DNA from 3 places in the Arthrobacter sp. TmT3-37 genome. Region 2 is predicted to be linked to each of the others. Evidence: predicted binding sites of a transcription regulator. Region 2 holds the regulator's gene; each other region holds the start of a gene.
What was found. Region 2 encodes HrcA, which represses chaperone genes, less so after heat shock. Its sites were predicted from a motif close to TTNGCACTCGNNNNNNNCGAGTGCNAA; they were not measured.
Positions count from the first base shown of each region.

Region 1: groES (co-chaperone GroES) is a predicted target of HrcA. The motif match lies at 2,111-2,137, and genes of this name have one in related genera.
Region 3: groL (chaperonin GroEL) is a predicted target of HrcA. The motif match lies at 1,594-1,620, and genes of this name have one in related genera.

Region 1 is NZ_JBTNDU010000001.1:202,043-213,185, reverse strand. It holds gene ACX80U_RS00890 (ABC transporter permease) at 1-973, opposite strand, end outside; gene ACX80U_RS00885 (siderophore ABC transporter substrate-binding protein) at 1,006-1,950, opposite strand; gene groES (co-chaperone GroES) at 2,277-2,573, shown strand; gene groL (chaperonin GroEL) at 2,647-4,263, shown strand; gene ACX80U_RS00870 (ribonuclease J) at 4,573-6,207, opposite strand; gene ACX80U_RS00865 (acyltransferase family protein) at 6,509-8,563, shown strand; gene guaB (IMP dehydrogenase) at 8,688-10,214, shown strand; gene ACX80U_RS00855 (ATP-binding cassette domain-containing protein) at 10,274-11,143, shown strand, end outside.
Region 2 is NZ_JBTNDU010000006.1:172,903-182,439, forward strand. It holds gene ybeY (rRNA maturation RNase YbeY) at 1-437, opposite strand, end outside; gene ACX80U_RS10450 (PhoH family protein) at 434-1,462, opposite strand; gene ACX80U_RS10455 (GerMN domain-containing protein) at 1,866-2,861, shown strand; gene ACX80U_RS10460 (16S rRNA (uracil(1498)-N(3))-methyltransferase) at 2,876-3,643, opposite strand; gene dnaJ (molecular chaperone DnaJ) at 3,646-4,776, opposite strand; gene hrcA (heat-inducible transcriptional repressor HrcA) at 4,881-5,894, opposite strand; gene ACX80U_RS10475 (DUF3097 domain-containing protein) at 6,059-6,910, shown strand; gene ACX80U_RS10480 (DUF4870 domain-containing protein) at 6,989-7,405, shown strand; gene hemW (radical SAM family heme chaperone HemW) at 7,516-8,745, opposite strand; gene lepA (translation elongation factor 4) at 8,776-9,537, opposite strand, start outside.
Region 3 is NZ_JBTNDU010000002.1:3,375-14,517, reverse strand. It holds gene groL (chaperonin GroEL) at 1-1,434, opposite strand, end outside; gene ACX80U_RS02925 (TM2 domain-containing protein) at 1,773-2,441, shown strand; gene ACX80U_RS02920 (LytR C-terminal domain-containing protein) at 2,463-3,077, opposite strand; gene ACX80U_RS02915 (DUF3263 domain-containing protein) at 3,120-3,413, opposite strand; gene ACX80U_RS02910 (uracil-DNA glycosylase) at 3,536-4,384, shown strand; gene ACX80U_RS02905 (threonine/serine exporter family protein) at 4,381-6,075, opposite strand; gene ACX80U_RS02900 (lipid II:glycine glycyltransferase FemX) at 6,126-7,199, opposite strand; gene ACX80U_RS02895 (lipid II:glycine glycyltransferase FemX) at 7,202-8,242, opposite strand; gene ACX80U_RS02890 (aldo/keto reductase) at 8,356-9,360, shown strand; gene ACX80U_RS02885 (NAD-dependent epimerase/dehydratase family protein) at 9,381-10,226, shown strand; gene ACX80U_RS02880 (hypothetical protein) at 10,333-10,800, shown strand; gene ACX80U_RS02875 (MFS transporter) at 10,840-11,143, opposite strand, start outside.

The DNA of each region.
Region 1 (11,143 bases), on a different contig from region 2:
ACAGGGCGCTGCCGACCACGGAGACGATCACGCCGACCGGCACCTCGTAGGGGAAGCGGATGATCCTCCCGAGGATGTCGCAAGCGAGGACGAAGCCTGCGCCGAAGACGGCGATCCAGGGCACGGACCGGCGCACGTTGTCCCCGATGAGCAGTGACACGAGGTTGGGGACGATCAGCCCGAGGAACGGGATGGCTCCCACGACCACGACCACGACGGCGCTGATCAGGCTGACCAGCACGAGTCCGAGGTTCATGGTGCGCCGGTAGTCCAGCCCGAGGTTGGTGGTGAACTCCTCGCCCATGCCGGCCACGGTGAAGCGGTCCGCGCACACATAGCCGACGACGGCGAGGACGGCGACGATCCACAGCAGCTCGTAGCGGCCGCGGACGAGGCCGGAGAAGTCCCCGATCATCCAGGTGTTGAGCGTCTGCAGCAGGTCGAAGCGGTAGGCGAAGAAGGTGGTCACCGCCGCGATGACGCCGCCGAGCATGATCCCGACGAGCGGGACGATCAGGGTGTTCCGCAGCGGGATACGCCGCAGGACGGCCAGGAAGAGTGCGGTCCCGGCCACAGCGAAGACGGCCGCGATTCCCATCTTCGCCACGATCGGCGCACCGGGCAGGAGCAGCGTGGCGACGAGGATCCCGGCTGTGGCCGATTCCACCGTGCCGACGGTGGAGGGCTCCACGAACCGGTTGCGGGCCATGAGCTGCAGGATGAAGCCGGCCACGCTGAGGGCGACGCCTGCCAGGATGATCGCCAGCGTGCGGGGGACCCGGCTCACCAGGAAGGTCTGCCAGACATCGGGGTCGCCGCCCAGCAGGTCGGCGGGGGAGACCTCCGAGACTCCGACGAAGAGGCTGAGGACGGCAAGCAGCAGCACGGCTCCGCCGGCCGGCCAGAGGGCCGGCGATCGGGTGGAGCCGTGCTGCTGTGCGGCCCGCTGGGGCCGGAGGGAGAGTGCTGCCATGGGGGCGCCGGCCGTGGGTACGGCGGAGCGGATCAGGCCGCGACGGCCTCGTCGACGGCGGAGACCATGGCGTCGAGGTTGTTCAGGCCGTAGCCGATCAGGTACCAGCTCGCGGAGTCGAGGTAGGTGATGGCGTCGTTCTTCGCTGCGTCGGTCCCGTTGACGAGTTCGTTGTCCAGGACGGCGGATCCGGCCGCGCCTGCCTCGCCGACGGCGGCGTCCCGGTCGATGACGAACAGGTGGGCCGGGTTGACCTCGGCGATGTATTCGAAGGAGACGGCTTCGCCGTGCGTGCCTTCGTTCTTCACCGCGGCTGCGGGCTCGACGCCGAGCACGTCGTGGATGAGGCCGAAGCGGGACCCGGTGCCGTAGGCGGTGACCTCGCCCGCGCTGGTCAGCAGGATCAGGCCGTCGCCGGCGGATGCTGCCGCTTCCTTCGTCTCGGCGATCCGGGTGTCGAGCGCGTCCAGGCGCTCGGCGACCTCGTCCTCGGCGCCGAAGATGCGGCCGAGGGATTCGGTGTGCCCGGTGAAGCTCGCGATGGGATCGGTGGCGTCCACGCTGAGGTCGATGGTCGGCGCGATCTCCGAGAGTTCGCCGTAGGAGTCCGCGACGCGCCCCGAGATGATGATCAGGTCCGGTGCGGCGGCGGCGATGGCCTCGAAGTCGGGCTCCTTCATGGACCCGATGTTCGTGGTGTCGCCGCCCTCGTAGGCCGAGAGCTGCTCGGGCAGCGTTCCCTGCGGGACGCCTGCGACGTCGACGCCGAGTGCGTCCAGCGTGTCCAGTGCGCCGAGGTCGAACGTGAAGACGGTCTCGGGGTCCACGGGCACCTCGGTGGTTCCCTGTGCGTGCTCGATCGAGACGGTCGAGGCCGCTGCCGGCTCGTCGGCAGCTTCGGAGGAACCACCGCAGGCCGTCAGGGCGAGGGTGGCCGCAGCGGCTGCGGAAAGGACGGCGAGGCGCACGTGTGCCATGGGATGAACTCCGAGTGGAAGGGGCCGGCCCGGCCCGATGTCGTGGAAGTAAGGGGTGCCTTACCTCTACGAATCTAGAGGGAAGCTCGGGAATTACGCAACCGAAGCATGCCCTATTCGGAGTGACGTCTGTCACCATTTTGCCTCCGGCCTGTCAACGCTGGCACTCGCCTTGACCGAGTGCCAGCCCTTGCATACAGTCGGAGTTGGCACTCGCTCCCTGCGGGTGCTAATCCAGAGGGAAGCGTTCGCCGGCACCGCGACGACGGTTCACGCCAACCCGACGGCCTACATTCCATTGGTAACGAACGCAAAGGAGAGCCCGAGTGTCGGTCTCTATTAAGCCTCTTGAGGATCGCATTGTTGTCCGCCCCCTCGAAGCGGAGCAGACCACTGCTTCCGGCCTCGTCATCCCGGACACGGCCAAGGAGAAGCCCCAGGAGGGCGAGGTCGTAGCAGTCGGACCGGGTCGCGTCGACGACAACGGCAACCGCGTCCCCGTCGACGTCGCCGAGGGCGACATCGTCATCTACTCGAAGTACGGCGGAACCGAAGTCAAGCACGGAGGCCAGGAATACCTGGTGCTGTCCGCCCGCGACGTCCTCGCCGTCGTCGTCAAGTAGTACCCCGATTGGAAAGCCCCGGCCCGCAGTGGCCGGGGTTTTTCTCGCTGCACAAGCCTGAAAGGAATCAACAATGGCAAAGCAGTTGGAATTCAACGACGCCGCCCGCCGTGCCCTCGAGGCCGGCGTGGACAAGCTCGCGAACACCGTCAAGGTGACGCTGGGCCCCCGCGGACGCAACGTCGTACTCGACAAGAAGTGGGGCGCCCCCACGATCACGAACGACGGCGTCACGATCGCCCGTGAGGTCGAGCTCGACGACCCCTACGAGAACCTCGGCGCGCAGCTGGCCAAGGAAGTCGCCACCAAGACGAACGACGTCGCCGGTGACGGAACCACCACCGCCACCGTCCTCGCGCAGGCACTGGTCAAGGAAGGCCTCCGCAACGTGGCCGCCGGAGCCGCACCCGGCCAGCTCAAGCACGGCATCGAGGTCTCGGTCGAGGCCGTCGCCAAGCGCCTCCTGGAGAACGCCCGCGAGGTCGTGGGCCAGCAGACCGCCAGCGTCGCGTCCATCTCCGCCCAGAGCACCGAGGTCGGAGACCTCCTCGCCGAGGCGTTCGACAAGGTCGGCAAGGATGGTGTGATCACCATCGAGGAGTCCTCCACCACGCAGACCGAGCTCGTCCTCACCGAGGGCATGCAGTTCGACAAGGGCTACCTCTCGCCCTACTTCGTGACCGATGCCGAGCGCCAGGAAGCCGTCCTCGAGGACGCGCTCATCCTGATCAACTCCGGCAAGATCTCCTCGCTGCAGGAGTTCCTCCCGCTGCTCGAGAAGGCCCTGCAGGCCGGCAAGCCGCTCTTCATCATCGCCGAGGACATCGAGGGCGAGGCCCTCTCCACCCTCGTGGTCAACAAGATCCGCGGCACCCTGAACGTCGTCGCCGTCAAGGCCCCGGGGTTCGGTGACCGCCGCAAGGCCATGATGCAGGACATCGCCACCCTCACCGGTGCGCAGGTCGTCTCGCCGGACCTCGGCCTCAAGCTGGACCAGGTGGGCCTCGAGGTGCTCGGCTCCGCACGCCGCATCACCGTGACCAAGGACGCCACCACCATCGTCGACGGCACCGGCAGCGAGTCCGACGTCGCCGACCGCGTGGCGCAGATCCGCGCCGAGGTGGAGCGGACCGACTCCGACTGGGACCGTGAGAAGCTCCAGGAGCGCCTCGCGAAGCTCGCCGGCGGCATCGGCGTCATCAAGGTCGGCGCTGCCACCGAGGTCGAGCTCAAGGAGAAGAAGCACCGCATCGAGGACGCCGTGTCCTCGACGCGTGCAGCCCTCGAAGAGGGCATCGTCGCCGGCGGCGGGTCCGCGCTGGTGCACGCCGGCAAGGCACTCGACACCGATCCCGACGTCCTCGCACTCGAGGGCGACGCGGCGACCGCCGTCGGACTCGTCCGCCGCGCCCTCGCCCAGCCGCTGCGCTGGATCGCCGAGAACGCCGGACACGAGGGCTATGTCGTCGTCGCGAAGGTCTCCGACCTCGAGGTCGGGAACGGCTTCAACGCCGCGACCGGCGAGTACGAGGACCTCGTGGAGGCGGGCATCATCGACCCGGTGAAGGTGACGCGCTCCGCACTGCGCAACGCCGCCTCCATCGCGGCGCTGGTGCTCACCACCGAGACCCTCGTGGTCGAGAAGCCCGAGGAGTCCGACGGCGAAGAGGGCCACGGCCACTCGCACTAGGACCCCTGGGCTCCGAGCCCGTCCCGTTCGACAGCAGCACCCCGGCTCCTCCGAGCCGGGGTGCTGCTGTGTGTCAGCGGGCCCGTGGCGTTTCGGTGTCGACGGGAGCGCCCACTGATCGGCCCGCGCCGGTGGGAATGCTCGGACATGCCCACCGGAGGGCCGTGATCAGTGGGTCGGTCCACACACCAGCACGGTCGGCGGTCGCTGTCGGGCCAGGTCGGGCACTGTCGGGCGCTGTCGGGCGGCCGGACGACGAAGGCCCCGGTACTCCTGGGAGTACCGGGGCCTTCGGGGTGCTGCCGGGGATCAGGCGTCGACGACGATCGCCGAGACCACGGGCTGGCGGTTGTAGTACCGGCGCATCCAGTTCGCCGTGGCCCGCTCGATGATGTCCTCCGGGTCCTGGCGGCGGCCGCCCTGGCGGTTGGAGGCGGAATCCCGCAGCGCCTTCTCGACGGCGGCGCCCGCCTTTTCGAGGTCCTCGTCGGAGCAGGAGAAGCCCTTGGTGAAGAACTCCGGCGCCTCGACGATGTCCCCGTTGTCGGGATCGATGATCGCGAGGACCGTGACGACACCCTCCTCGGCCAGGCGGCGGCGCTCACGGAGGTCCTCCTCGGTGATCCCGCCGACGCTGTCGCCGTCGACGAAGACGAGACCGGCCTCCACCTTGCCCGAGAGCGTGGCGCGACCGCGCACGAGGTCGACCGTCACGCCGTCCTGGGCGATGACCACGTTGCGGGGGTCGACGCCGGTGGCGACGGCGATCTCCGAGTTCGCCCGCAGGTGGCGCCATTCGCCGTGCACCGGCATGACGTTGCGCGGCTTGACGATGTTGTAGCAGTACGCGAGCTCACCGGCGCTGGCGTGCCCGGAGACGTGTACCTTGGCGTTGCCCTTGTGCACCACGTTGGCGCCGATCTCGGTCAGCGCGTTGATGATGCCGTAGATGGCGTTCTCGTTGCCCGGGATGAGGGAGCTGGCCAGCAGCACCGTGTCACCCTCGCTGATGCGGATGGCGTGGTCCTTGTTGGCCATGCGCGAGAGGGCCGCCATCGGCTCCCCCTGCGAGCCGGTGCAGATGAGGACCACCTTGTGGTCGTCGCTGCGCTCGAGCTTCTTGAAGTCGACGAGCAGGCCCTGCGGGATGTTGAGGTAGCCGAGGTCCGCCGCGATGGTCATGTTGCGCACCATCGAGCGGCCCACGAACGCCACCTTGCGGCGGTGCTGGTGTGCGGTGTCGATGATCTGCTGGATGCGGTGGATGTGGCTCGCGAAGCTCGAGACGATGATGCGGCGGGGGGCGGTGCGGAAGACCGCGTCGATCGCCGGCGCGAGATCCTTCTCCGAGGTCGTGAACCCGGGGACGTCGGCGTTGGTGGAGTCCGTGAGGAACAGGTCCACGCCCTCGGCGCCCAGGCGTGCGAAGGCGCCGAGGTCGGTGATGCGGCGGTCCAGGGGGAACTGGTCCATCTTGAAGTCGCCTGTGTGCAGCACCATGCCGGCCGCGGTGCGGATGGCGACGGCGAGGCTGTCCGGGATGGAGTGGTTCACGGCGACGAACTCGAGGTCGAAGCCGCCCATGGTCCGACGGTCACCCTCCTTGACCTGCACGGTCTTCGGGGTGATGCGGTGCTCCTTGAGCTTCGCCTCGATGAAGGCGAGTGTGAGCCGCGAGCCGACCAGGGGGATGTCCGCGCGTTCCTTGAGCAGGTACGGGACGGCGCCGATGTGGTCCTCGTGCCCGTGCGTGAGCACGACGGCGACGACGTCGTCGAGCCGGTCCCGGATGTAGGAGAAATCGGGCAGGATGACGTTGACGCCGGGCTGGTGCTCCTCGGGGAACAGGACACCGCAGTCCACGATCAGCAGCTTGCCCTCGAACTCGAAGACGGTCATGTTTCTGCCGATCTCACCGATGCCACCGAGAGCGACGATGCGCATGGCTCCCTTGGCCAGTTCCCGTGGTGCTTTCAGTGCGGCAGGTCTCTTATTCACAGATCAGTTATCTCTCGTTCATGCGGGGGCGGGGCGGCGGCCCTCGGACGTATGTCGGGGCCGGCAGACCCGGCGATTCCGTTCGGGTGGTCCCCGGCGTTCCCGGGGAGATACTCCTTCTAGGGTACGTGCTACGCGGGCGACCGGACGGATCGGGCTCCCCGGGCACCGGCATCGCCGAAGATCACGAAACGGTAAACTGGGATTTTGCGTCCGCCCGATCCCCAGGCCTCCGAGGAGGAACAGCATGGTTACCGCCTCGCAGTCCCCGCCGTCCGTGGCCCTCGGGGAGCAGCCGGCCCGCCCGGATGAGCGCCGGTTCCGGCCGGAGGTCCAGGGACTCCGGGCGCTGGCCGTCGGCATGGTGGTCGTCTACCACGTGTGGCTCGGGCGGGTGTCGGGGGGTGTGGACGTCTTCCTGCTCGTCTCCGCCTTCCTCCTCACCGTCACGTTCACCCGGCGCCTCGAGGCCGCGCAGCCCCTCGACCTGGCCGCCTACTGGCTGGGGCTGCTGAAGCGGCTCCTGCCGGCCGCCGTCGTGGTCCTGCTGTCCGTCCTCGCGGCAACCGCAGTCCTCGTGCCCGGTTCGCGCTGGCGATCCGTGTTCGATCAGACCTGGGCATCCCTGACCTACCGGCAGAACTGGCAGCTCGCGGCCGACGCCGTCGACTACTACGCGCTCGACTCCAGCGCGGCCAGCCCGCTCCAGCACTTCTGGTCCCTGTCCATCCAGGGTCAGGTGTTCCTGCTCTGGCCGGTCGTCTTCGCGTCCGCCGCCGTCCTCGTCGCGGTCACCCGGCTGCGGCCCCGGCCCGTCCTCCTGGTCCTGTTCGGCGCCGTCTTCGCGCTGTCGCTCGCGTTCTCCGTCTGGCAGACCGGCGCGGACCAGGCGGCTGCCTACTTCGACACCCGCGCCAGGCTCTGGGAATTCGCCCTCGGCTCGCTCGTGGCGCTGGCCCTGCCCTATCTGGTGGTGCCGGCGCGGGTCCGGGTGGTGCTGGGCTGGGCCGGCGTGGTCATGATGCTCGCGTGCGGCGTCCTCCTGCAGGTGCAGCAGCAGTTCCCGGGCTACATCGCCCTCTGGCCCACGCTCGCCGCCGCCGCCGTGCTCGTCGCGGGCCGCACGGACAGTCCCGCGGGCGTGGACCGCTGGTTGTCCTCGGCGCCGCTCCTGCGGCTCGGCAACGTGTCCTACGCCCTGTACCTGTGGCACTGGCCCGTCCTCGTCCTCTGGCTCGTCGTCGCCGACAAGCCGAGAGCCGGGATGCTCGACGGCGGGATCGTCATCGCGGCCTCGCTCGTCCTGGCCGTGCTCACTATGCGCTTCGTCGAGGAACCGATGCGCGCCTGGCAGTGGCCGACCGTGCAGCGCAGGCGGACCGGCCTCGTCGCGGCGCTGGCCCTCGCGCTCGTGGCCGTGCCCCTCTCGGGTTGGGAGTACCGGGTCCAGGCACAGGAAGCGGCGGTGCAGCAGCAGACGGACGACGACAACCCGGGCGCCGCAGCCCTGGCGCCCGGCTTCCGGTTCCGGGGCGCGGAGGACGCGTTGGTGAAGCCGCTGGCCAGCAGCCTCGGCGCCGAGTGGGCGGAGGTCGACGGGCCCTGCCCGGACGCCCTGATGCCCGCTGATCCCCGGTTGTCCTCGTGCGTCCGCACGGGGGACGAGTCGACGGCGGAGCGGACCATCCTGGTGCTCGGCGACTCCCATTCCCAGATGTGGATGACGGCGCTCGGTGCCATGGCGACGAAGAACAACTGGCTCGCCGTCTCGGTGCACAGGCCCAGCTGCCGGTTCGTCGATGCTCCGAGCACCGTCGATCCCGAGTGCCGGGCGTTCAACGACGCGGTCCGCGACTACGCGCTCGAGCTCGCGCCGGACGCCGTCCTGACGGTCGGCACGCGGACGGACTGGAGTTCGCCGGCGGAGGAGGTCCCGGCCGGGTTCGAGAAGGGGATCGCGCCCCTGCTCGCGGCCGGCATCCCCGTCGTCGGCCTGCGGGACACGCCCCGCTTCGAGGACGACATGGCCGAGTGCACGGCGCTCAACGCCACCGACCCCTCGGCCTGCGACGTCCCCCTGGCCGAGGTGCTGGCGCCGTCGTCGCCGCTGGCCGCCGTGGCCGACCGCGTGCCGGGACTCGAGCACCTGGATCTCACCGACCTCGTCTGCGCCTCGGCGACGTGTTCCGGCGTCGTCGGCAACGTGCGTGTGTTCATGGACCGGGACCACCTGTCCAAGACCTACGTCTCCACCACCGCGCCGGCGTTCGAGCAGCGGCTGAGGGCCGTGCTCGGCTGGTGACGTGAGTGGTGTCACCGGAATAGGGCGCCCCTGCGATCCGTTCTAGACTGGCAGAGCCCGCCGGCGCAGCCCGCCGAAGGCCCCCAACCCACTCCCATCGGGCGACACCGAAAGAGGCGCAGCAGTGAGCGAGCAGTCCGGCCAGAACGAGACCCACGACCCCTTCGGATTCATCGGCCTCACATACGACGACGTCCTCCTGCTGCCCGGCCACACCGACGTCATCCCCTCCGAGGCCGATACGTCGTCGCGCATCTCCAAGCGCATCACCGTGAAGACGCCACTGCTCTCCTCCGCGATGGACACCGTCACGGAGTCGCGCATGGCCGTCGCCATGGCGCGGCAGGGCGGCCTCGGCGTGATCCACCGCAACCTGTCCATCTCCGACCAGGCGGACCAGGTGGACCGGGTGAAGCGCAGCGAGTCGGGCATGATCACCAACCCGCTCACCATCGGCCCCGACGCCACCCTGCAGGAACTCGACGAGCTCTGCGGTCACTACCGGGTCTCGGGTCTGCCCGTGGTCGACGGCACCGGCCACTTGCTCGGCATCGTCACCAACCGCGACACGCGCTTCGTGCTGGAGCGTGACTTCCCGCGCATCCTGGTCCGCGACGTCATGACGAAGATGCCGCTCGTCACGGGGCACGTGGGCATCAGCGGCGACGACGCCATCAACCTCCTCGCCGGCAACAAGATCGAGAAGCTCCCCCTCGTCGACGACGAGGGCATCCTCCGCGGCCTCATCACGGTCAAGGACTTCACGAAGGCCGAGCAGTACCCGCTGTCCACGAAGGACGACGACGGCCGCCTCCGCGTCGGCGCTGCCATCGGCTTCTTCGGCGACGGCTGGGAGCGCGCCATGACCCTCGTCGAGGCGGGCGTGGACGCCCTCTTCGTCGACACCGCCAACGGGCACAGTGCGGGCGTGCTCGAGATGATCTCGCGCCTGAAGGCGGAGAAGTCCGCGGCGCACGTGGACATCATCGGCGGCCAGGCGGCAACCCGCGAGGGTGCGCAGGCACTGATCGACGCCGGCGCCGACGGCATCAAGGTGGGCGTGGGACCCGGATCCATTTGCACCACGCGCGTCGTCGCGGGCGTCGGCGTCCCGCAGGTCACGGCCATCTACGAATCCGCGAAGGCGGCGATCCCCGCAGGCGTGCCCGTGATCGCCGACGGCGGCCTCCAGTACTCCGGCGACATCGGCAAGGCACTCGTGGCCGGCGCCGACACCGTGATGCTCGGATCCCTCCTGGCAGGATCCGCCGAGGCGCCCGGCGAACTGATCTTCGTCAACGGCAAGCAGTTCAAGACCTACCGCGGCATGGGATCGCTCGGTGCCATGCAGACGCGCGGCAAGAACACGTCCTACTCCAAGGACCGTTACTTCCAGGCCGACGTGACCGGCGACGACAAGCTGATCCCCGAGGGCATCGAGGGCCGCGTCGCGTATCGCGGGCCGCTCGCGTCCGTGGCGTACCAGCTCGTCGGCGGACTCCGCCAGACCATGTTCTACACCGGTGCTCGCACCATCCCCGAGCTGAAGGCCAAGGGCAAGTTCGTCCGCATCACGGCTGCCGGTCTCAAGGAATCCCACCCGCACGACATCCAGATGACGGTGGAGGCACCCAACTACGGCTCCAAGTAGCACCTCGCGTCGTATCGGCCGCCCGATCCCGAGCACCTCGGACGGGAGGCCGATGCCGTATGAGCGGACTCCCGCAGCCTGAGGTCGCCGCCCGCCGCAAGCTCCGGCTCGGGCCGTATGCCCGTGCCGTCGGGCAGGTCCTGGTGGTCAGCGCGAAGGCGTCACCGGGCGCCGTCGCGATGAAGGTCGCGGGCTCGCTCATCTCCGCGGTCCTGCCGCTGGTCACCACGTACTTCGCGGCCCTGACGACGACGGCGCTCGCCGCCGCCTACGCGGGCGACCCCGGCGCCGGGCGGTCCGCCGTCGTGTACGTGGTCGTGACGGCCGTCCTCGGGCTGCTCTGGGGAGCCTTCACGAGCATCGACCGCTACATCCAGCAGGTCCTGAGCTTCCGGGTCGGCGCGATCGTGGGCGACCGCATGTACGAGCGCTTCCTCGCGCTCGAATTCTGGCGGTACGACGACAAGGAGACGGTGGACCTCTACGACCGGGCGCGCCGCTTCTCCGACTCCTACGCGCGGGTGCTGGACCGCATCGCGGCGATCTTCACGCAACTGGTGTCCGTGGTCCTCGCGATCGGGGCGCTGCTGCTGGTCAGCTGGTGGATCGCCCTGATCGTGCTCATCGCGATCATCCCGAGCGTCTATCTCCAGTTCCGGCTCTCCCGGGAGCAGATGGCGCACTGGAACACCCAGGTGGACTCCCGGCGGCAGCGCCGCATGATCGAGACGAACCTGATGAAGCCGCAGCACATCGCCGAGATGCGGCTCTACGGCATCGTCCGGTATCTCATGGACCTGCGCTCGACGCTGCGCGACGCCGACGAGAAGCGGCGGCTGGACTTCCAGAAGCGGTACATCCCGAAGCAGCTGCTCGCGGACGCCCTCCAGTACGGGGCCGAACTGCTGGCCCTCGTCTGGATCGTGGGT
Region 2 (9,537 bases):
AAGTCGGACAGGAGCTGGCGCTGCAGGCCGAACATCTCCTTCTCCTCCTCGGGTTCCGCATGGTCGTAGCCGAGGAGGTGGAGCACGCCGTGCGTGGTCAGGAGGAGCAGTTCGTCGTTCGTGCCGTGGCCCGCGGCAGCCCCCTGTGATGCCGCCACCTCGGGGCAGAGCACGATGTCGCCCAGCAGCCCGGCGGGCGTGACGCGCCCCGGCGTGCCGGGACGCAGCTCGTCCATGGGGAACGACAGCACGTCGGTGGGACCCGGCTCGTCCATCCATTCCACGTGGAGCTTCTCCATCGCGGCGACATCGACGAGGATGATCGACAGTTCCGCCTCGGGGTGGACGAACAGGGATTCGAACAGGAAGTTCGCGAGGCGGACGAGGGACTCTTCCTCGACCTCGTAACCGGACTCGTTGTTGACCTCGACGCTCATCGGGCTGCCACCGGTCGGCGGGCCTGCGTCGCGCGCTGCTCTTCGTCCCACGTGCTGTAGGCACTGACGATGTCGCCCACCAGGCGGTGCCGGACGACGTCGGCGGCATCCAGTTCGCTGAAGTAGACGTCGTCGACGTCGCGGAGGATCTCGCTCACGATCCGCAGGCCGGAACTCGTACCGTTGGGGAGGTCCACCTGCGTGACATCGCCGGTCACGACCATCTTGGACCCGAAGCCGAGGCGTGTGAGGAACATCTTCATCTGCTCCGGCGTCGTGTTCTGCGCCTCGTCGAGGATGATGAACGCGTCGTTCAGCGTCCGCCCGCGCATGTAGGCGAGCGGTGCTACCTCGATCGTGCCGGCCGCCATGAGGCGCGGGATGGAATCGGGGTCCATCATGTCGTGCAGCGCGTCGTACAGCGGACGCAGGTACGGGTCGATCTTGTCGTTCAGGGTGCCCGGGAGGAAGCCCAGCCGCTCCCCCGCCTCCACGGCGGGGCGCGTCAGGATGATCCGGTTGACCTCCTTCTGCTGCAGCGCCTGGACGGCCTTCGCCATGGCCAGGTAGGTCTTGCCGGTACCGGCCGGGCCGATGCCGAACACGATGGTGTTGCGGTCGATGGCGTCGACGTACGTGCTCTGGTTCAGCGTCTTGGGGCGGATGGTCTTTCCGCGCGACGTCAGGATGTTGACGGACAGCACCTCCGAGGGACGGGCGGCGCTCTGCGTCTTGAGCATCGTGACCAGCTGCTCGAGGACCTGGGGCGAGACCGTGGCGTTGTTGCTGGCCATGGTCTGGATCTCACCGATCAGCCGCTCGGTGCGCAGGACGTCCGCGGAAGGTCCCGTGATCGCCAGCTCGTTGCCCCGGGCCTGGAGGCTGACGCCCGGGAACGACTCCTCGATCAGGCGGAGCGCCTCGTCGTTGGAGCCGAGCGACTGCACCATCTGCTGGGTCGATTCGAAGACGAAGGTCCTGGTGTCCAGTCCTGCCGCATTGATGCCTGTTGAAGATTCGCTCATAGCTCGGCCGTCCGGCCTCTGATCGCCCCTCGCTGGAGTAGTCGTCCTGATGATCTGGTCCTGTCGTGCTCTCGCAGCAGGAATGCCAATGTTACGGCATCCCCCTTTTGTCAACAGGAGCGGGACCGCCTTGATTCCCTCGGGATCGACGGCGGCGAACGCTGCCGAGCCGCACTCGGCTTTCGTCGCGAATCGGCAACGGCTTCGTATCGATCGGGTTTCAGTCCTGCCACCCGCCCGTATTCATGGCGGGGCGTTCCCTGCGTTGTGCCAAGCTGAATCAGGTCCGGCAGGACCACCGCAAGCGGCCGGCGCCTCGTCCGACAGGGGCGTCCCCCGGCCGGGACACGGACATTCCACCGATAGACCCGCGCACCAGTGCGCCCGACGGAAGGGGGCCGGCATGAACGAGCAGGACCCCCTGAGGAAGAACCGGCTGGGGCTGCGAAGCATGCTCCTGGTCTCCGGCGGGGTGCTCGTCGCCAGCAGCGTGTACCTCCTCCCCAACGTCGGCCCGAACCAGGGCGGCGCGCCGACCACGTCGCTTCCGGCACCCCTGCAGCCGACGTCGTCCGCAGGGGAGGCCGGTGCGTCCCCGACCGCGCCGGCGGTCCGGAGCGAGGGCGCGGCAGCCGGGCCCGCCGACGCGGTCCAGCCCCTCCTCCCGGTCTACTGGCTCGGCGACGTCGACGGCAGCGACAAGCTGTTCCGCGAATTCCTGGTGGCACCGGCCGAAGGCTCCGGAGATCCGATCGCCGACGCCGTGCAGCTCATGACCTCGGGGCGGCCGCTCGACCCCGACTACCGCTCCCCGTGGCGGGCCGCGTCGAACGTGACGTCCTCGATCTCCACGAAGAACGTCATCACGCTCGACATCTCCTCGGACGCCGTCTCGGAGGGACTCGGCGAGGACGAGGCCCGCCTCGCCCTCCAGCAACTGGTCTACACGGCGACCGCGGCGGCGTCCGACGCCGGCCTCATCACCGGGGGCGAGGCCAGCTCGGTGGTCGTACTCGTGGACGGGACGGCCGGCTACCGCGCCTTCGACGCCGTCGACCTCGACGGCGAGTGGACCCGGGACCCCGCCAACCTCGCTCCGGTGTGGATCATCGATCCGCAGGAGGATGTCGAGGCCGACACCGCGGGCCTCACGATCCACGGGGTGGGACCGGCCGCCGAGCAGTCCCTGGACTGGCGGATCGACCGCAGCACCGACGGCTCCGAGGACGGCGACGCCGCCCTCTTCCGGGACGGCTCCGTGGACATGGCCCCGCAGGACGGCGCACCCGGGGCGTTCTCCTTCTCGGTCACCCTTCCACCGGGCCGCTACGAGATCACGGTGTCCGCGCCCTCGGACGCGACCAGCGCCGCTGATTCGAAGACCGTCGTCGTCCGATAGCCGCGCCTCCCGCCCTACCAGCGACCGAGCAGGTGGTTCAGCAGCACGAGTGCGGCCGGACCGGCCGAGGACGACCGCAGGACGTGCGGACCCAGGCGGGCCGTGCTCGCACCGGCGGTCCGCAGTCTGGCCAGCTCGGTGTCACTGATGCCGCCCTCCGGGCCGACCACCACGGCGGTCGACGTCGGGACGTCGAGGGCGCCTGAGGTGCGCAGCTCCGACACCTGCTCGGCGAGAGACACCTCGGCGTCCTCGTGGAGGACGACGATCCGATCCACCGTCGACGCCCAGGCCACCAGTCGCGGCGTGTCGAGCACGCCATGGACGGTCGGGACGAACGAGCGGCGTGACTGCTTCGAGGCGGCGGCCACGAGCGAGGTCCACTTCTGCCGGCCCTTGTCCTCCTTGTCCCCGCGCCAGCGGACGATGCTGCGTTCGGCATGCCAGGGGACGACGGCGTCGACGCCGAGTTCGGTGGCCGCTTCCACGGCCTGCTCGTCGCGGCCGCCCTTCGCGAGGGCCTGGACGAGCACCAGGCGGTGCCGGGGCGCCGGATCCTGCCCTGCGCTCTCCACCGTCAGCTCCACGGTCCCGGCCCCGACCGCCGAGACCAGCCCGCGGAGCCGGTAGCCCGCACCGTCGGAGACGTCGATGCGCTCACCGGCCGTGAGCCGCCGGACCGTCGCGGCGTGGCGCCCCTCGTCACCGCCGAGGACGAACACGGCACCGGGCGCTGCGGACCGGACTGCCTCACCCGGTCCGAAGAAGAGGGGTCGCGTCATGGTCAGCGGTTCCCGAGACGCTCCCGCAGGCGCGCGAACACGCCCGAACCGCTGCTGGCCAGCTGTCCGTCCGTGTACTCCTCGTTGCGCAGTTCCGCGAGCTTGCGGAGGAGTTCCTCCTGCTGGTGGTCGACGTTCCGGGGCGTCTCGACATTGAGGTGGACCCGCAGGTCCCCCCTGCCCTGGTTCCGCAGGTGCGTGACGCCGAGGCCGCGCAGGGTGAGGATCTCGCCGGACTGCGTGCCCGGCTTGATGACCAGCTCCTGGTCGCCGTCATAGGTGTCCAGGTGGACCGTGGTACCGAGCGCCGCAGCCGTCATCGGGACACTCAGCGTCACGTGCAGGTCGTCGCCGTCACGCAGGAAGGTCGCATTGGTCTCGACCCGGATCTCCACGTAGAGATCGCCCTGGGGTCCGCCGGCGATGCCGGCCTCGCCCTGTCCGGCCAGCTGGATGCGCGTGCCCGTACCGACCCCGGCGGGGACCTTGATGGTGAGGGTGCGGCGGGCGCGGATGCGCCCCTCGCCGCTGCACTCGTGGCACGGGCTGGGGATGACCGTGCCGTACCCCTGGCAGGTGCCGCAGGGCGCGCTCGTCATGACCTGGCCGAGGATCGAGCGCACGGCCCGCTGGACCTGGCCCGAACCACCGCAGATGTCGCAGGTGCGGGGCGAGGTGCCGGGCTGGCAGCACGTGCCGTCGCAGGTGGGGCACACCTCCGCGGTGTCCACCTCGATCTTCTTGTTCGTGCCGAAGACGGCATCCTTCAGGTCGATGCGCACATTGATGAGCGCGTCCTGCCCGCGACGCGTCCGCGAAGGAGCACCCGGCTGCTGGCCGCCTCCGCCGAAGAAGGTCTCGAAGATGTCCTGGAAGGCGAAGCCCGAGCCCGAGTAGCCCGAGCCGTAGCCGTTGTCGGTCCCGTTCTCGTTGCCCGTCGTGTCGTAGACCCGCCGCTTCTGGGGATCCGACAGGACCTCGTAGGCGTGACTGACGCGCTTGAACTCCTCCGACGCGTCCTCACCGGGGTTCACGTCCGGGTGGAGCTTCCGCGCGAGCTTGCGGTACGCCTTCTTGATTTCCTCCCCGGTCGCACCCTGCGCCACACCGAGGACCTCATAGTGATTACTCACTCGTGCACATCACTTCCTGTTGGAGACTTCTGTCTTGTGCTCGCCGGCCGGGCCGGCGGAATACTGCCCGGATCGCGGGATACCGCCCGGATCAGGGCCGGAGGCTACTCCTCGAGGATCCTCGAGAGATAGCGGGCGACGGCGCGCACCGCGGCCATCGTCGTCGGATAGTCCATCCGGGTGGGTCCGAGGATGCCGAGCTTCGCACCGGCATCCGGGCCGTAGCCCGTCGCGACCACGGAGGCCTCCGACAGGCCCCCGTAGGGGTTCTCGCTGCCGATCCTCACCGAGATCCCCCGCGCGTCGTACTCCATCTCGGACAGGAGACGGAGCATCACCACCTGCTCCTCCAGCGCCTCGAGGATGGGCCCGATGCTCAGCGGGAAGTCGCCCGTGGACCGCGCGAGGTTCGCGGTACCCGCCAGCAGGATACGGTCGTCACGGCCGAGTCCCGCGAGCTGCTCGAGCGCCCTTCCGATGGTACTCCCGTGGGCCCGCAGTGCAGGAGGAAGCTGCGAGGCCGCGACCGCGAGCTCGCCGGGCAGGGCGGAGAGCTTCACACCCGACACCGCGGAGAGGATCCGCTGCTTCAGCTCCGCCAGCTCGGCCTCCTGGAGATCGGCGTGCGTCCGGACGATCCGTTGCTGGACCGTGCCGTTCGTCGCGATCAGGACCACGAGGATCTGCTGCGGCGCGAGCAGCACGAATTCGATGTGGCGCACCGAGGCCCCACCGACCCGGGGGAACTGCACCACGGCCACCTGGTTGGTGAGCTGCGCCAGCAGCCGGACCGTCCGGTCCATCACGTCGTCGAGGTCCTCCGCTCCTTCGAGCAGCGTCTGGATGGCCTTCTTCTCCGGCGCGGAGAGGGGCTTAACCTCCGAGATGCGATCCACGAAGAGCCGATAGCCCTTGTCCGTGGGGATCCGGCCCGAACTCGTGTGGGGTGCGGCGATCAGGCCCTCCTCCTCGAGGACGGCCATGTCGTTACGGATGGTGGCGGACGAGACACCGAGCTGGTGGCGGTCGACGAGGGCCTTGGAGCCGACGGGCTCCCGCGAATGGACGTAGTCCTCGACGATCGCCCGGAGGACCTCCAGGCGTCGTGGTTCACTCACTTCGATGTCACCTCCGGGTTCCACACTCGCTTCCCGGGCGGCCGGAGGCGATTAGCACTCGACACACCCAAGTGCCAAGTCTAGTACGTCCGGGCCGATTGTTAGCATTGGGAACCCGGGCTGCGGCAGACCGCCGGTGCCCTCGCGGGAAGGACGGGCTCGGCATGGACCACGGCTGGGGGGCACAGGACATCTCGACGCCCAGGAGGGTCGCGCTGCCCGATGTGCCCGTCGAGAAGGACATGGTCCTCGAGGACGTCCAGAGCGGTTTCGTGGGCGCCGTGATCCGCGTCGAGAAGTCCGGCGGGCTGCACGTGATGGTCCTCGAGGATCGCCGCGGCAAGCACCGCACGTTCCGGCTGGGCCATGGCTTCCTCCTCGACGGCGCACCCGTGCACGTCGTCGCACCCGTCGCGCGGACGGCGCCCGCGTCCCTGCGTACCGCCTCCGGGTCCGTGCGGGTCGAGGGTGCACGGGCGAGGACGGCCCGGGCCAGCAGGATCTGGGTGGAGGGGAAGCACGACGCCGAACTGGTCGAGAAGGTCTGGGGCGACGACCTCCGGCTCGAGGGGATCGTCGTCGAGCCGTTGCACGGTGTCGACGACCTCGAGGGAGCCGTCCGGGACTTCGGCCCCGGCCCGAACCGCCGGCTGGGGATCCTCGTCGACCACCTGCTGCCCGGTACCAAGGAGTCCCGCATCGCCCAGCAGGCGATGACCGTGCCCGGCGCCCGCAACCACGTCCTGATCGTGGGCCACCCCTACGTCGATGTGTGGCAGGCCGTGAAGCCGGCAGCCCTCGGGCTCGAGGCCTGGCCCGTGGTCCCCCGCCACCAGGACTGGAAGACGGGCATCCTCGCCGGCCTGGGCTGGCCCCACGCCGACCAGGCCGCGATCGCCCACGGGTGGAGGCGCATCCTCGCGGGGGTCAGCACCTACGCGGATCTGGAGCCCTCGCTGCTGGGCCGCGTCGAGGAGGTCATCGACTTCCTGACCGCTCCGGCAGGTCCCGCCTGAGCGGTCGGCGCCCGACCACCACGTATCCTTGGAGCACGATCCGGGGGAAATGTTCCGCCGCCAGCAAAGGAATCGAAGTTGCCCAACACCGCCGACCACCAGCACCACGGACGGGGCGAGTCCCAGTCCGCGTTCGAAGGAACGCCGGCCAACGCCCTTCCACTGACCGCGTCGGAGGACCGCCAGTTCGCCACCCTGGCACACTTCGGCGGCATCCTGGGATTCATCCCGTCCCTGCTGATCTTCCTCATCTTCAAGGACAGGGGCCCCTTCACCGCGCAGGAGTCCAAGGAGGCACTGAACTTCACGCTGCCGCCGACGATCCTCGCGCTGGTCGCCTGGCTCCTGTCGCTGGTGCCGGTCATCGGCGGGATCTTCGCCGTCGTGAACGCCCTCATCTGGGTCACGATCACCATCTTCTCGGTCAACGCCGGCATCCAGGTCAACCGCGGGCGACCCTACCGGTACCCGCTGAACCTGCGCCTCGTCCGCTGACCGCCGGGGCGCCGCATCCGCCGGTCCCGGTCATGGGTCTCCCGATCCACCGACGACGCGCCCGGCCGTCATCAGCGGTCCCGGCTCGCGCCGTCCGCACGACCGTGCGGTCAGTCGGGCAGCAGTCTCCGCACGACGGCGTCCGCGAGCAGCCTGCCCTGGAAGGTCAGGACGACGCGGCCCGCGAAAGCTGCGGCAGGCTCGACCAGCCCGTCGGCGATCAGCCCGGCGATCGCCCTGCGGCCCGTCGCCGTCAGGGAGCCGGTCGGAAGCCCCTCACGGAGCCGTACGCGCAGCATGACGTCCTCGACGTAGCGATCCTCCGCCGACAGGATCTCGCGTCCGGCCGCGGGTGACCGCCCGATCCCGAGAGCCTCGGCGTACGGACGCGGATGCTTCACGTTCCACCAGCGCGTGCCGCCGACGTGCGAATGCGCACCCGGGCCGGCGCCCCACCAGTCGCTCCCTCGCCAGTAGGCCAGATTGTGGCGACACTCGTCGGCGGGCGTCCGCGCCCAGTTGCTGACCTCGTACCAGTGCAGGCCGCCGGCGGTCAGCATCTCCTCCGCGAGGGCGTACTTGTCCGCGTGGTCGTCGTCGTCGATGGGCGGCACCTGTCCGCGGCGGATGCGCGAGGCGAGGCGGGTCCCGTCCTCGATGATGAGCGCATACGCGGAGATGTGGTCGGGCCCGTACGAGAGGGCCGTGGCCAGTGAGGTCCGCCAGTCCTCGAGCGACTCCCCCGGCGTCCCGTAGATCAGGTCCAGGCTGACCTTCAGCCCGGCCTCGCGCGCCCACTGCACGGCCTGCGGCACGCGCTCGGGCGAGTGCGTGCGGTCGAGCACGGCGAGCACGTGGGGCACCGCGGACTGCATGCCGAACGAGACGCGGGTGAAGCCGGCCTCCTTCAGGACGCGCAGCGACTCCGGCGTGACGGAGTCGGGGTTGGCCTCGGTCGTGACCTCTGCATCCGGGGCCAGACCCCACTGCGCGGTGGCCGCGCGGAGGATCGAGGCGAGGTCCTCCGCCGGCAGGAGCGTGGGAGTGCCTCCGCCGAAGAAGACGGTGGACAGCGGCCGGGCCGGCACTGCGGAGGCCTCGAGGACGTGCGCACCGAGGGCCAGTTCCGCCAGCACCGATCCCGCGTAGGCGTCCTGCGACGCCCCGCCGCCGAGCTCCGTCGCGGTGTAGGTGTTGAAGTCGCAGTAGCCGCAGCGGACGGCGCAGAACGGGATGTGCACATAGAGGCAGAAGTCGCGCCCGAGCGCGCCGTCCGCTGCCTCCCGGGGCAGGACGCCGTCCTCGGGTGCCGGGAGGCCGAGTGGAAGGGCGCTAGGCACGCGGACCAGCCCCCTCGAAACCGTGCGGGGTCACTTCTTGGCTTTGTCCTTCGACTCGTCGGACGACAGCGCGGCGATGAAGGCCTCCTGGGGCACCTCCACGCGCCCCACCATCTTCATGCGCTTCTTGCCTTCCTTCTGCTTCTCGAGCAGCTTGCGCTTGCGCGTGATGTCGCCGCCGTAGCACTTGGCGAGCACGTCCTTCCGGATGGCCCGGATGCTCTCCCGAGCGATGATGCGCGCGCCGATGGCAGCCTGGATGGGCACCTCGAACTGCTGGCGCGGGATGAGCTCGCGGAGCTTGCCCGTCATCATGACGCCGTAGGCGTAGGCCTTGTCCCGGTGCGTGATGGCGCTGAAGGCGTCCACCTGTTCGCCCTGCAGGAGAATGTCCACCTTCACGAGGTCGGAGACCTGGTCGCCGTCGGCCTTCCAGTCCAGGGAACCGTAGCCGCGGGTCTTCGACTTGAGCAGGTCGAAGAAGTCGAAGACGATCTCCGCCAGCGGAAGCCGGTACCGGATCTCGACGCGGTCCTCGGACAGGTAGTCCATGCCGCCGAGGACCCCGCGGCGCTGCTGGCACAGCTCCATGATCGCGCCGACGAACTCCGACGGCGCGAGGATCGTCGCGGACACCATCGGCTCGCGCACCTCGGCGATCTTGCCCACCGGGTACTCGCTCGGGTTGGTGACCTTCATGATGCGCTTGTCCTCGAGCGTGACCTCGTACTCGACGTTCGGCGCCGTGGAGATCAGGTCGAGGTTGTACTCGCGCTCGAGGCGCTCGCGCGT
Region 3 (11,143 bases), on a different contig from region 2:
AGCGTTCAGGCCGTGGCCGGCGGGCAGTCCGCGGACCTTGTCGACGACGACGCCGGGCTCGAGGCCGGCATTGAAGGCGATCTGCTTGAGCGGTGCGTCGATCGCGACGCGGACGATGTTCGCGCCCGTCGCCTCGTCACCCGAGAGTTCCAGGTTGGCGAACGCCTTGGCTCCGGCCTGGATGAGGGCCACGCCACCACCGGCGACGATGCCTTCCTCGACGGCTGCCTTCGCGTTGCGGACGGCGTCCTCGATGCGGTGCTTGCGCTCCTTGAGCTCGACCTCCGTGGCGGCACCGGCCTTGATGACTGCAACGCCACCGGCCAGCTTGGCCAGGCGCTCCTGCAGCTTCTCGCGGTCGTAGTCGGAATCGGAGTTCTCGATCTCGGCGCGGATCTGGGCCACGCGACCGGCGATGGCGTCGGCGTCGCCGGCTCCCTCGACGATCGTGGTCTCGTCCTTGGTCACGACGACCTTGCGGGCGGTACCCAGCAGGTCGAGGGTGGCGGTCTCGAGCTTGAGGCCGACCTCCTCGGCGATGACCTGGCCACCGGTGAGGATGGCGATGTCGGCGAGCTGGGCCTTGCGGCGGTCACCGAAGCCGGGGGCCTTGACGGCCACGGACTTGAAGGTGCCGCGGATCTTGTTGACCACGAGGGTCGCGAGGGCTTCGCCTTCGATGTCCTCGGCGATGATCAGCAGCGGCTTGCCGGACTGCATGACCTTCTCGAGGACGGCGACGAGGTCCTTCACGTTGCTGATCTTCGAGTTGACGATCAGGATGTAGGGATCCTCGAGGACCGTCTCCTGGCGCTCGGCGTCGGTGACGAAGTAGCCCGAGATGTAGCCCTTGTCGAAGCGCATACCCTCGGTGAGTTCCAGTTCGAGGCCGAAGGTGTTCGACTCCTCGACGGTGATGACGCCTTCCTTGCCCACCTTGTCGAGGGCCTCGGCGATCAGGTCACCGATCTGCTTGTCCCCGGCGGAGATGGAGGCCGTGGCAGCGATCTGCTCCTTGGTCTCGATCTCCTTCGCGGAGGCGAGCAGCTCGTCGGTGACGGCCTTGACGGCCTTCTCGATGCCGCGCTTGAGGCTCAGGGGGTCGGCGCCGGCCGCGACGTTGCGCAGGCCTTCCTTGACGAGGGCCTGGGCGAGCACGGTGGCGGTGGTGGTTCCGTCGCCTGCGACGTCGTCCGTCTTCTTGGCGACCTCCTTGACGAGTTCGGCGCCGATCTTCTCGAACGGGTCGTCGAGCTCGATCTCCTTGGCGATGGACACGCCGTCGTTCGTGATGGTGGGGGCGCCCCACTTCTTCTCGAGCACGACGTTGCGGCCACGGGGGCCGAGCGTCACCTTGACGGCGTCAGCGAGGATGTTCAGACCCCGCTCGAGGCCGCGGCGGGCCTCTTCATCAAAAGAAATGATCTTGGCCATAACGGCTTAGGTCCTTTCGGGACGGTTGCATTTCAGCACATGAATGCTTGCCTGCGTGTGGTGCCCGCGACGGCCGGGCAGCGCCTGAACGATCTCTTTCACGCTCGAAGCCCCACCCCCACCACAGAGGTTTGCCTGCTTCACCCACCACGCGCAGTCTTAGCAGTCTGCGCGCGCGAGTGCTAACTCAATAATTAGCACTCCCACCGTGCGAGTGCAACCTGTCCGAGCCCTCCGCACCCCCTTGCAGGACGGCAGGAGCACGGTGCCGCCGCACGCCGTAGCGCGGATTCCGCCGAGGGCATAGATTGGGCGCACACCAACCAACGGGAGGCACAGTGTCCACGCCAGCAAGCGGTCCTGACTCCGGGAAGCCCGACGAGCGCGGCATCCCGAACCTCGACGGCGGCGGCCCCCTCGGCCCTGATCCGGCGCCCCACCGGGTGCGCGACGACGCGCAGCCGTTCCCGGAGGGGCAGGCACCCTTCCCGCAGCGGCCGTCCGGCCAGGACCCCTACCAGCCGGGAACGTATGCGCAAGGGCCCTCCGGTCCGAACCAGTACGCGCAGGACCCGTACGCCCAGGCGCCGTACCCCCAGGCGGGCCCTCCTTCCAGCGGCTACGGCGGGCCAGGCCCGGGACAGGACCCTTACACTTCCGGTGGCTACGACGGGCACGGTCCGTCCCAGGGGCCCTACGCGCAGGGCGGCTACCTGCAGGGCGGCTACGGCCAGGGACCCTACGGACAGCCGTACGGTCCGCAGAAGTCACGGGTGATCGCCGGGGTCCTGGGGATCCTGCTCGGGTCGCTCGGCGTCCACAGGTTCTATCTCGGCTACACGACGATCGGCGTCGTCCTGGTCCTCATGTCGACCGTCGGGGCGGTCTTCACCTTCGGGCTGAGCGCCATCGCGGCGGGCATCTGGGGCCTCGTCGAGGGCATCCTGATCCTCGTCGGATCCGGGCAGTTCCGGCGGGACGCGCAGGGTATCCCCCTCAAGGACTGATGGCTCCGGCCCTGCAGCGGATCACTGGAATTCGGGTCCGAGGACCACGGAGATGTCGGGCGAGACCGACGGGGTGTCGACCAGGTCGGTGATCCCGAGGTCCGCGGCCACCGCCTCGGCGTCGGACCGTTGGGCCTCACCGTTGTAGAAGACCACCGAGGAGTCGACCGGGGCTCCCGCCCAGTTCCCCGGGATCGCCGAGGTCCAGCCCTCGGCGGCGAGCCTCCCTGCCGCCACGGAAGCGAGTCCCGGAGCCCCCGTGGCGTTGAGCACGTTCACCGTCTGCGCCCGGTTGGTCCCGTCGGTCGCTTCCGCATCCGGGGACGCGCCCGCGTCCGGTTCGTCCGTCGCCCCGTCCTCGGGATCGTCCGAGGCGCTCCCCGTCGGCGCCGCCGTTGCGTCGGCAGCCCCGCTCGTGGCCGGCGCCGGACCCGACGCCGCGTCCGATCCCCCCGGGAAGCCGAGCCGGGGAAGGATGAAATAAGCGCCGAGACCGATCAGCAGCGCCAGGACCCCCACGGTGATCTTGAGGGCCAGCCCGCTCGAGCGGGCCGGCACCAACCTCTCCCGGTGGACACCCTGGCGCGCGGAAGCCTCGGGGACGGCGTCGAACTCGTCCCGCGGGTGGTCAGTCATGGAAGAGGAGGGTCCTTCGCTCGTCGAGTGTCGCGGGCAGTACTAGATGTCCGCGCCGAGGCGGCGCGCGGACCGTGCCTTCTGGCGAGTGGACCGCAGTCGACGCAACCGCTTCACGAGCATGGGGTCGTGCGCGAGCGCGGCCTCCGTGTCGATCAGGGCGTTGAGCGCCTGGTAGTAGTGCGTGGCGGACAGGTTGAACAGGTCGCGGATGGCCTGCTCCTTCGCGCCGGAGTACTTCCACCACTCGCGCTCGAGCGCCAGCATGCGCTGCTCGCGGTCCCCCAGGGCCAGCCTGGCCTCCTGCCCGGAGGGGGAGTCGTCCGGCTGCCGCATCGGCTCCGCCATGTCCACTACCACCTTCCGTTCCCTCGCACGACTGTCTTTCCATGGTAGTAGGGAATTACACGTGTGTCATTCGGGGAGTGCGTCCCGGAGAGCCGGGCGAGAATGGGTCCATGACGCACGACGACGACGCGCTCTTCGACCTGCCCGACGCTCCTTCCGATGCGGGGCCGTCCCGCGCGGCGGGCTCCGGTAACCCAGGACCGTCGCCGAACGCATCGGTCTTCCCGTTCGCGGCGCCCGCCGGCATCGCGGACCTCGTGCCGGCCGATTGGGCGTCAGCGCTCGCGCCCGTCGAACCGGTCCTCCACCGGCTGGCCGAAGCCCTTGCGGCGGACCTCGACCGCGGGCTGCGCGTGCTGCCCGATGCGCCCTCCATCCTCCGGGCGTTCTCCACGCCGCTGGACAGCGTGCGCGTCGTCATCGTCGGGCAGGACCCGTACCCGACCGTCGGCCACGCCGTGGGCCTGAGCTTCGCCGTCGATCCCGCGACGCGTCCCATCCCCCGCAGCCTCGCGAACATCTACCGTGAACTGGCCTCGGACACCGGCACCGCTCCGCCTGCGACCGGTGACCTGTCGGGGTGGGCCGAGCAGGGCGTCCTGCTCCTCAACCGGGTGCTGACGGTGCGTGCCGGCGAGACCGCCTCGCACCGGGGGCTCGGCTGGGAGCACGTGACGGACGCGGCGATACGGGCGCTCGTGGCCCGCGGCGATCCGCTCGTGGCCATCCTCTGGGGCAAGGACGCGCTCCGCCTGAAGCCGCTGCTCGGGCCGACGCCCACGGTGGAGTCCGCGCACCCCAGCCCGCTGTCGGCGTCCCGGGGGTTCTTCGGCTCACGGCCGTTCAGCCGCGTCAACGAGCTCCTCGCCCAGCAGGGCGCCGCGCCGATCGAGTGGTCCCGGACCGCGGCCAGCGGCGGGTCGGATCGGGATGCGCCCACACCGGGAGTGGACGGCTAGCGCCGCCGGTTCCGCTGGCGCTCGTTCGAGCTGAGCTTGCGGGTGAAGGGCCTGGCCAGGTTGTCGCCGAGGACGACACCCGCGGCGATCGCCAGCACGACGGTCAGCGCGTTGAAGAGTCCGAGGGCGCCGTCGGATACCACCTCGGAGTCGATGGTCAGCATGTACATGGAGCGGAAGATGGTCAGCCCCGGGTACAGGAAGAGGACGGCGGGTACGGCGACGACGAGCTGCGGGGCGCCCAGGCGGAGCGCGACGACGCGGGAGAGGGCCCCGATCAGGATGGCGGCGAGGGCCGGTGCGAGGCGGTAGCCCACGCCGGCGGTCATCGCGCTGATCATCAGGAGATACCCCGCGACGGCGACGAGCGACGTCGGTATCACGAGCTTCACGTCGGTCTGCTCGGCGATGCAGATCATGGCCACCGCGATGAAGGTGAGCACCGCGACCACGGGCCACGGGTACTGGCTGCCCGACGAGTCGAGGACCTCGAGCTCGGGGATGCCGAGCGCGGTGCCCGCCACGAGGGCGACGGCGATGCCCGCCACCAGCGCGGCGAAGACGAGGATCGCCGAGAGGAACCGGCCCGCGGCCGTGACCGGGAAGCCGTTGATCGCGTCCTGCGTCGCGGAGACGAGCCTGCCCGTGGGCAGCAGCAGGAGGATCCCGCCCACCACCACGAGCGCCGGGGCGATCGGCACCTCGAGCCACCAGAACAGCATCGCGATCAGGGTCACCAGCGCGGCGGAGGTTGCCACGGCGAAGAACTCCGGGACGCGCCATTCGCCGAGCTTGCGGCTGACCAGGTCCACGAGGATGCAGCTGATGAAGCCGATCAGCGATCCGAGCAGGGTCCCGCCGACGAAGGCCACGATCGCCGCCGAGAAGATACCGAAGGCCGCCGTCACCATCCAGCGTGGGAACGGCTTGGGCCGGTGCGTGATCTCGTCGAGTCGGTGGGCGGCCTCCGTCCGGGAGACGCCACCGTCGGCGATGTCGGACACGAGACGGTGGATGGCCGTGAGGCCCGCGTAGTTGTTCGTCCAGGAGCGGACCACCCGCAGGACCGTCGTCGGCGTCTGGTCCCGCGCCGAGTAGTTGATGACCACCGACTGGTTGGTGATGTCCACCTCGATGGAGTCGAGGCCGAAAGCCGCGGTGACCGCGATGATGCTCGTCTCGACCTCCAGGGCACCCGCCCCGTAGCGGAACATGGTCTCGGCCAGGTTGAGCGCGAAGTCGAGGGCCTTGCGGGCACTGGCGTCGGGGCCGCCCGCCTGGATCATCGGATTCGCGTAGGGACTGCCGGCCAGGCGCTCGACGATGCTCATCGCCTGCGTGGGCGGGGCCTCGCCCTGCACCAAGCGTCGGAGCATGCTCCGGGCGGCGGCATTGGACCGGACCGACGGCGGCACGCTCTGCGGTGTCGTGGGCAGCGCGTCCGCGGGCCTCGTGACCTGCTGCCGCTGGCGGCCCTGGCGTTGGGGCCTCGGTTCCGCGGGGCGCCTGGACGGCGTGGGGCCGCCCCTCGGCGGCTTCCTGCCACTGCCCCTGCCGGCGGCGAGCTTGTTCTTCTCGTCGTCGCTCGGGTCGAAGGGCCGCCGGATGACGGGGAGAGCCTCGGCGACCGGCGACGGGTTGGTGGCGGGCGATGACCCCTCGCAGGGGTCGTCGCGCGAGCCGTCAGTCATGGGGGGAACCTCACAATCGTCCCTCGGGACGGTCGGTGGCCTGGGAAGGCCTAGTAGAAGGGCTGCCGGTGACGGCGCCAATGGATCTGCCGTGCCACGCGCTCGCCCACCGCATGCCACACACGATACGTGCGGGGGCGGACGACGGCGTCGTAGCATCCTGCGAAGTCCGTCACAGTCTTCGTGAAGCTCGTCTTGAACATCCCGAGGCCGTACTGCGGATGGTCCTTGTCCTTCAGCCGATCGGCCGGCGGAGTGCCGCAGAAATCGTATTCGCGGGCTCCGAGCCGCTTCATGTCGAGGATCGCCTCCCACTGGACGAGGTGCGAATCGCCGTACTGGTTGCGCTTGGGCAGCGAGCCGCCGTCCTTGTACGTGGCCTTCCGGCCGTAGAGGATCACGAAGGCGCCCACCGACGGCTTGCCGTCCTCGTACACGAAGTAGAAGCGGCCCATCCCGGCGTCCACGAACTCCTGCCAGAACCCCCGGTAGTACTCGTAGGGGCGTGGAACGGCGGACAGCCGGCCCTGCTGAGCCTGTCCCATGAGGGCGTACATGGTCCGGTAGGTGTCCTCGCCGGCCTCGACGGGCTGGGCACGGACGCCGTCGCGGATGGCACGGCGGACGGCGTTGCGGCCCCGGGAGGAGAGGTTCCTCAGGAGCTGGTTCTCGTCCGGTGTGAGGTCGAGGATCGCCGTGCTGTCGTTGGCCTGGATGTTGAAGGTCTTCACGAGCCCCGCTCCGGCGAAGAGGGCGCGCAATTCCTCGGTGTCGGGGAAGTCGGGCTCGATCTTCACGGCGAAGACCCGCCCCGGCCGGCGCCTCGCGTGGGCGACGACGGCGTCGACGAACGGGGGGACATCCTCCGGACGGGCCGTGTCGGGGCCCTTGATGAGGTACCACAGCGCGCCGAGCACGGGGATGCTGCGCTGGTAGGCGATCACGTAGCTCGTGTAGTCCTGCGATTCGACGGCGAGGTGGATAGGCTGCCAGCCCTGGCGCACCTTCACACGGCTGAAGGGACCGGACTGGAGCACGTTACCGCCGAGCGGGTTGGCCGGGACGAGCTCGTCCCAGCGCGCCACCTCGTCGGCGGTGGCTGCGCGTGCCGTGAAGGGCGCCATCCTCAGTACCAGCTTTCGTGGTGTCGCATCCGGTGGACCTTCAGGGCGGCCCGCTCCCCGATCCTCAGCCAGGCCCTGTGCTGCAGTGGCTTCACGGGCAGGTCGAACGTCCCCACGAAGTCCGTGATCGCCGGGTTGAACCCCGTCTTGAACATGCCGATGCCGTAGTGCTCGTGGTCCTTGTTCTTCGCCTCGCTGGACGGCGGTGCTCCACAGAGGTCGTACTCCGTGACACCCCGGGCCTTGAGCCATTCGATGGCGGCCACCTCGAGGAGGGCGCTGGCACCGCGGACCGTGCGCTTGCGGGTGCTCGCGGCGTCCTTGCGGCTGGCCTTGGCGCCGAGGACCATGATGAAGTCGGCCGACACCACCTCGCCGTCGACGAACGCGAACAGGAAGGCTCCTGCCTGCGCGCGTGCGTGGCGCTGCCAGAAACCGGTGTAGTACTCCTCGCTGCGGATGGAGAAACTGCCCTCGGCCGTCTCGGCGAGGAGCCGGTAGAAGATCGTGCAGTTCTCGTCGTCGACCTCCACCACGCGGGTCTCGACGCCGGCCTTGCGGGCCGCGCGGATGTTGTAGCGGGTCTTCGAACCGAACGACGCCTCGATGGCCTCCAGGTCCCCCGAGATGTCGAGGACCACCGTCGACACGTTGGGCTGGACATCGGCGACCCGGACCAGCCCCGCGGCCTCGAGCGCCCCTGCCACGGCGGGGTCGGAGGGGAGCTCGGGGTCGACCTTGACACCGAAGACCCCCTTGCCGGCGGCGAAGGTCCTCAGCCCCGGGAGCAGTGCGACGAGCGCGGCAGCATCCCCGGTCCCGGGTCCCTTCGGTACGTACCAGTAGCGGCCGAGGGGAAGGACGGTCTTCTGCAGCACGGTGAGCGCGACGCCGTCGGCCACCAGGTACACCGGTGCCCATCCGGTCGCTCGCTTCTGCTCGGCGAATTCCCGCCCCTGCATCACGTTCCCGCCGTCCGGATTCTCGCTGATGATGCTGTTCCACCGGGCGATCTCGTCGGGCGTTGCGAAGCGAATGGTCATGATGATCGAGTCTACGGCAGGGCCGGAATCCCCTCCAAAGCAGCAGCGCCAGCCCCTTGATCGTTGCCTGGGTGACCTATCGCTGGAGCGCCCGGCCCGGCTAGCATCGCGATATGGACTTCAGATACCTCGGAAACAGCGGCTTCAAGATCTCGGAAATCACCTACGGCAACTGGCTCACGCACGGCTCGCAGATCGAGAACGACGTCGCGACGCAGTGCGTGCGGGCAGCACTCGACGTCGGCATCACCACCTTCGACACGGCGGACGTGTACGCGAACACGGCCGCCGAGACCGTCCTCGGCGAAGCCTTGAAGGGTGAGCGGCGCCAGTCGCTCGAGATCTTCACGAAGGTCTGGGGGCCCACGGGCCCCAAGGGGCACAACGACGTCGGACTGTCGCGCAAGCACATCATGGAGTCGATCGACGGCTCGCTCCAGCGCCTGCAGACCGACTACGTGGACCTCTACCAGGCACATCGCTACGACCACGAGACGCCCCTCGAGGAGACGATGCAGGCGTTCGCCGACATCGTCCGGCAGGGCAAGGCCCTCTACATCGGCGTCAGCGAGTGGACGGCCCAGCAGATCCGCGACGGTTCCGCCCTCGCGAAGGAGCTCGGCTTCCAGCTGATCTCCAACCAGCCGCAGTACTCCATGCTCTGGCGGGTCATCGAGGGCGAGGTCGTCCCCACGTCGGAGGAACTGGGGCTCTCGCAGATCGTCTGGTCCCCCGTGGCCCAGGGCGTACTGACGGGCAAGTACAAGCCCGGCCAGCAGCCCGAGCAGGGCACCCGCGCCTCGGACGACAAGGGCGGCGCCGACATGATCAAGCGCTGGATGAGCGACGACGTCCTGACCGGCGTGCAGAAGCTCGCACCCATCGCCGACGGCGTGGGCCTCACGATGGCGCAGCTCGCGATCGCGTGGGTGCTGCAGAATCCGAACGTGGCCTCGGCGATCATCGGGGCGTCCCGCCCGGAGCAGGTGGAATCGAACGCCGTCGCCGCCGGGGTGAAGCTCGAGGACGACGTCCTGAAAGCGATCGACGACGCGATCGGCGGCCTCGCGGAGACCGACGTCGCCAAGACCGTCTCCCCCGAGACCCGGCCGGTCTGATGGCGGAGACGACGACGTCGCTGAACGTCGCGGTCACCGGCTCGAGCGGCAAGCTCGGCCGGAGCGTGGTGCGGGGCCTCCGCGACGCGGGCCACAGCGTCCTGGAACTGGACCAGCACGGCGAGCACGGCCCCGGGTTCCTGCGGATCGACCTGCGGGACTACGGGCAGGTGGTCGACGCGCTCCTCGGGGTGGAGGACCGGCACTCCGGATTCGACGCCGTCGTGCACCTCGGGGCCATCCCGGCGCCGGGGCTTCAGGCGGACGCCGAGACGTTCCACAACAACATGACCGCCACGTACAACGTCTTCCAGGCGTGCCGACGGGCCGGCATCAAGCGGATCGTCTACGCGTCCAGTGAGACCGTGCTCGGGCTGCCCTTCGACACGCCTCCCCCGTATCTCCCCGTGGACGAGGAGTATCCGGCGCGGCCGGAGAGCACCTATTCGCTGGTCAAGCACCTCGAGGAGCAACTGGCCACGGAGCTGGCCCGCTGGGACCCGCACCTGAGCATCACGGCCCTCCGGTTCTCGAACGTGATGGACCCGGAGGACTATGCCGAATTCCCGTCCTTCGACGCGGACCCCACGGCCCGCAAGTGGAACCTGTGGGGGTACATCGACGGCCGCGACGGCGCCCAGGCGGTGCTGAGGGCGCTGGAGCACGCGGCGCCGGGCTTCGACCGCTTCATCATCGCTGCCGCGGACACCGTCATGGACAGGACGAGCGCCGATCTGGCGGCGGAGGTGTTCCCCGGCGTCGAGGTGCTGCGGGAGGTCGGCGGTCACGGGACGCTGCTGTCGATCGACAAGGCCCGCCGCGTTCTGGGCTTCGAACCCCGGCACAGCTGGCGCGACGGAGTCTAGCGGGACACCGCATCGGGTCCGGGCGGCGGAGCCGACTGTCGCCCGGACCGGATAATCAGTAGGCTGATGATCGAAGGATGCGCAGCACCGACGAAAGGCAGAGAAGATGACCGAGAACCTTCCCGATGAGGAACTGACCATCGTGGGCGAGGAGCCCGAGACGCCGAACGATTCGCTCGCTCCCGAGGCCTTCGACCCGGTCCTCGAGGGACAGCCGGACGACTACGAGGGTGCGGCGGAGAACAACCCCGACCGCTGGCAGGAGGACCCCCTCCTGCAGGACGAGCCCGGCACGACCGAGAGCGGCGACGACGAGAACGACTTCGACGAGAACGGCGTCTCCGCGATCGGTGAGGAGGGCTACCTCAGCGACCAGACGCTCCGCGAGGAGACGGCCGAGGCCCGGTACGAGCACGGTGAGGAGCAGTATCCGCCCGAGGAGCCCATGCTCGGCGAGGCAGCGGCGGACGTCGACTTCGGCATGATGGAGGACGACGACGTCGACGCGAGCGACGACCCCGCGAACCGGGGCGGCTCGCCCCTGAGCGCCATGGACGAGCAGGACGTCAAGTAGCGCCTCCTGATGGGCCCCGGGCTGCCACCCGGGGCTTCGTCATGTCCGGGTCCGGCCGCCCTTCCCGTCGTACGCCTGGTGCAGGGCGCCCGGAGCGGCCGGTGTGCCGTCGACCGCACAGTGTGAGGGGTGGTCGGCCTCCGGCACGGCCGGATTCCTGATGGTGACCGCCGCCAGGACGCCACCGAGCACGAGCACCACGGCACCGATGGCGCATGCTGTGCCGAACCCGGCGGAGAAGGCCTCGGGATCGTTGTAGGCGTCCCCGGTCAGGCCCGCAGCGGACGGCAGGACGGCGATCGCGAGGAGCCCCGCAGCGCGGGCCACCGCATTGTTGACACCG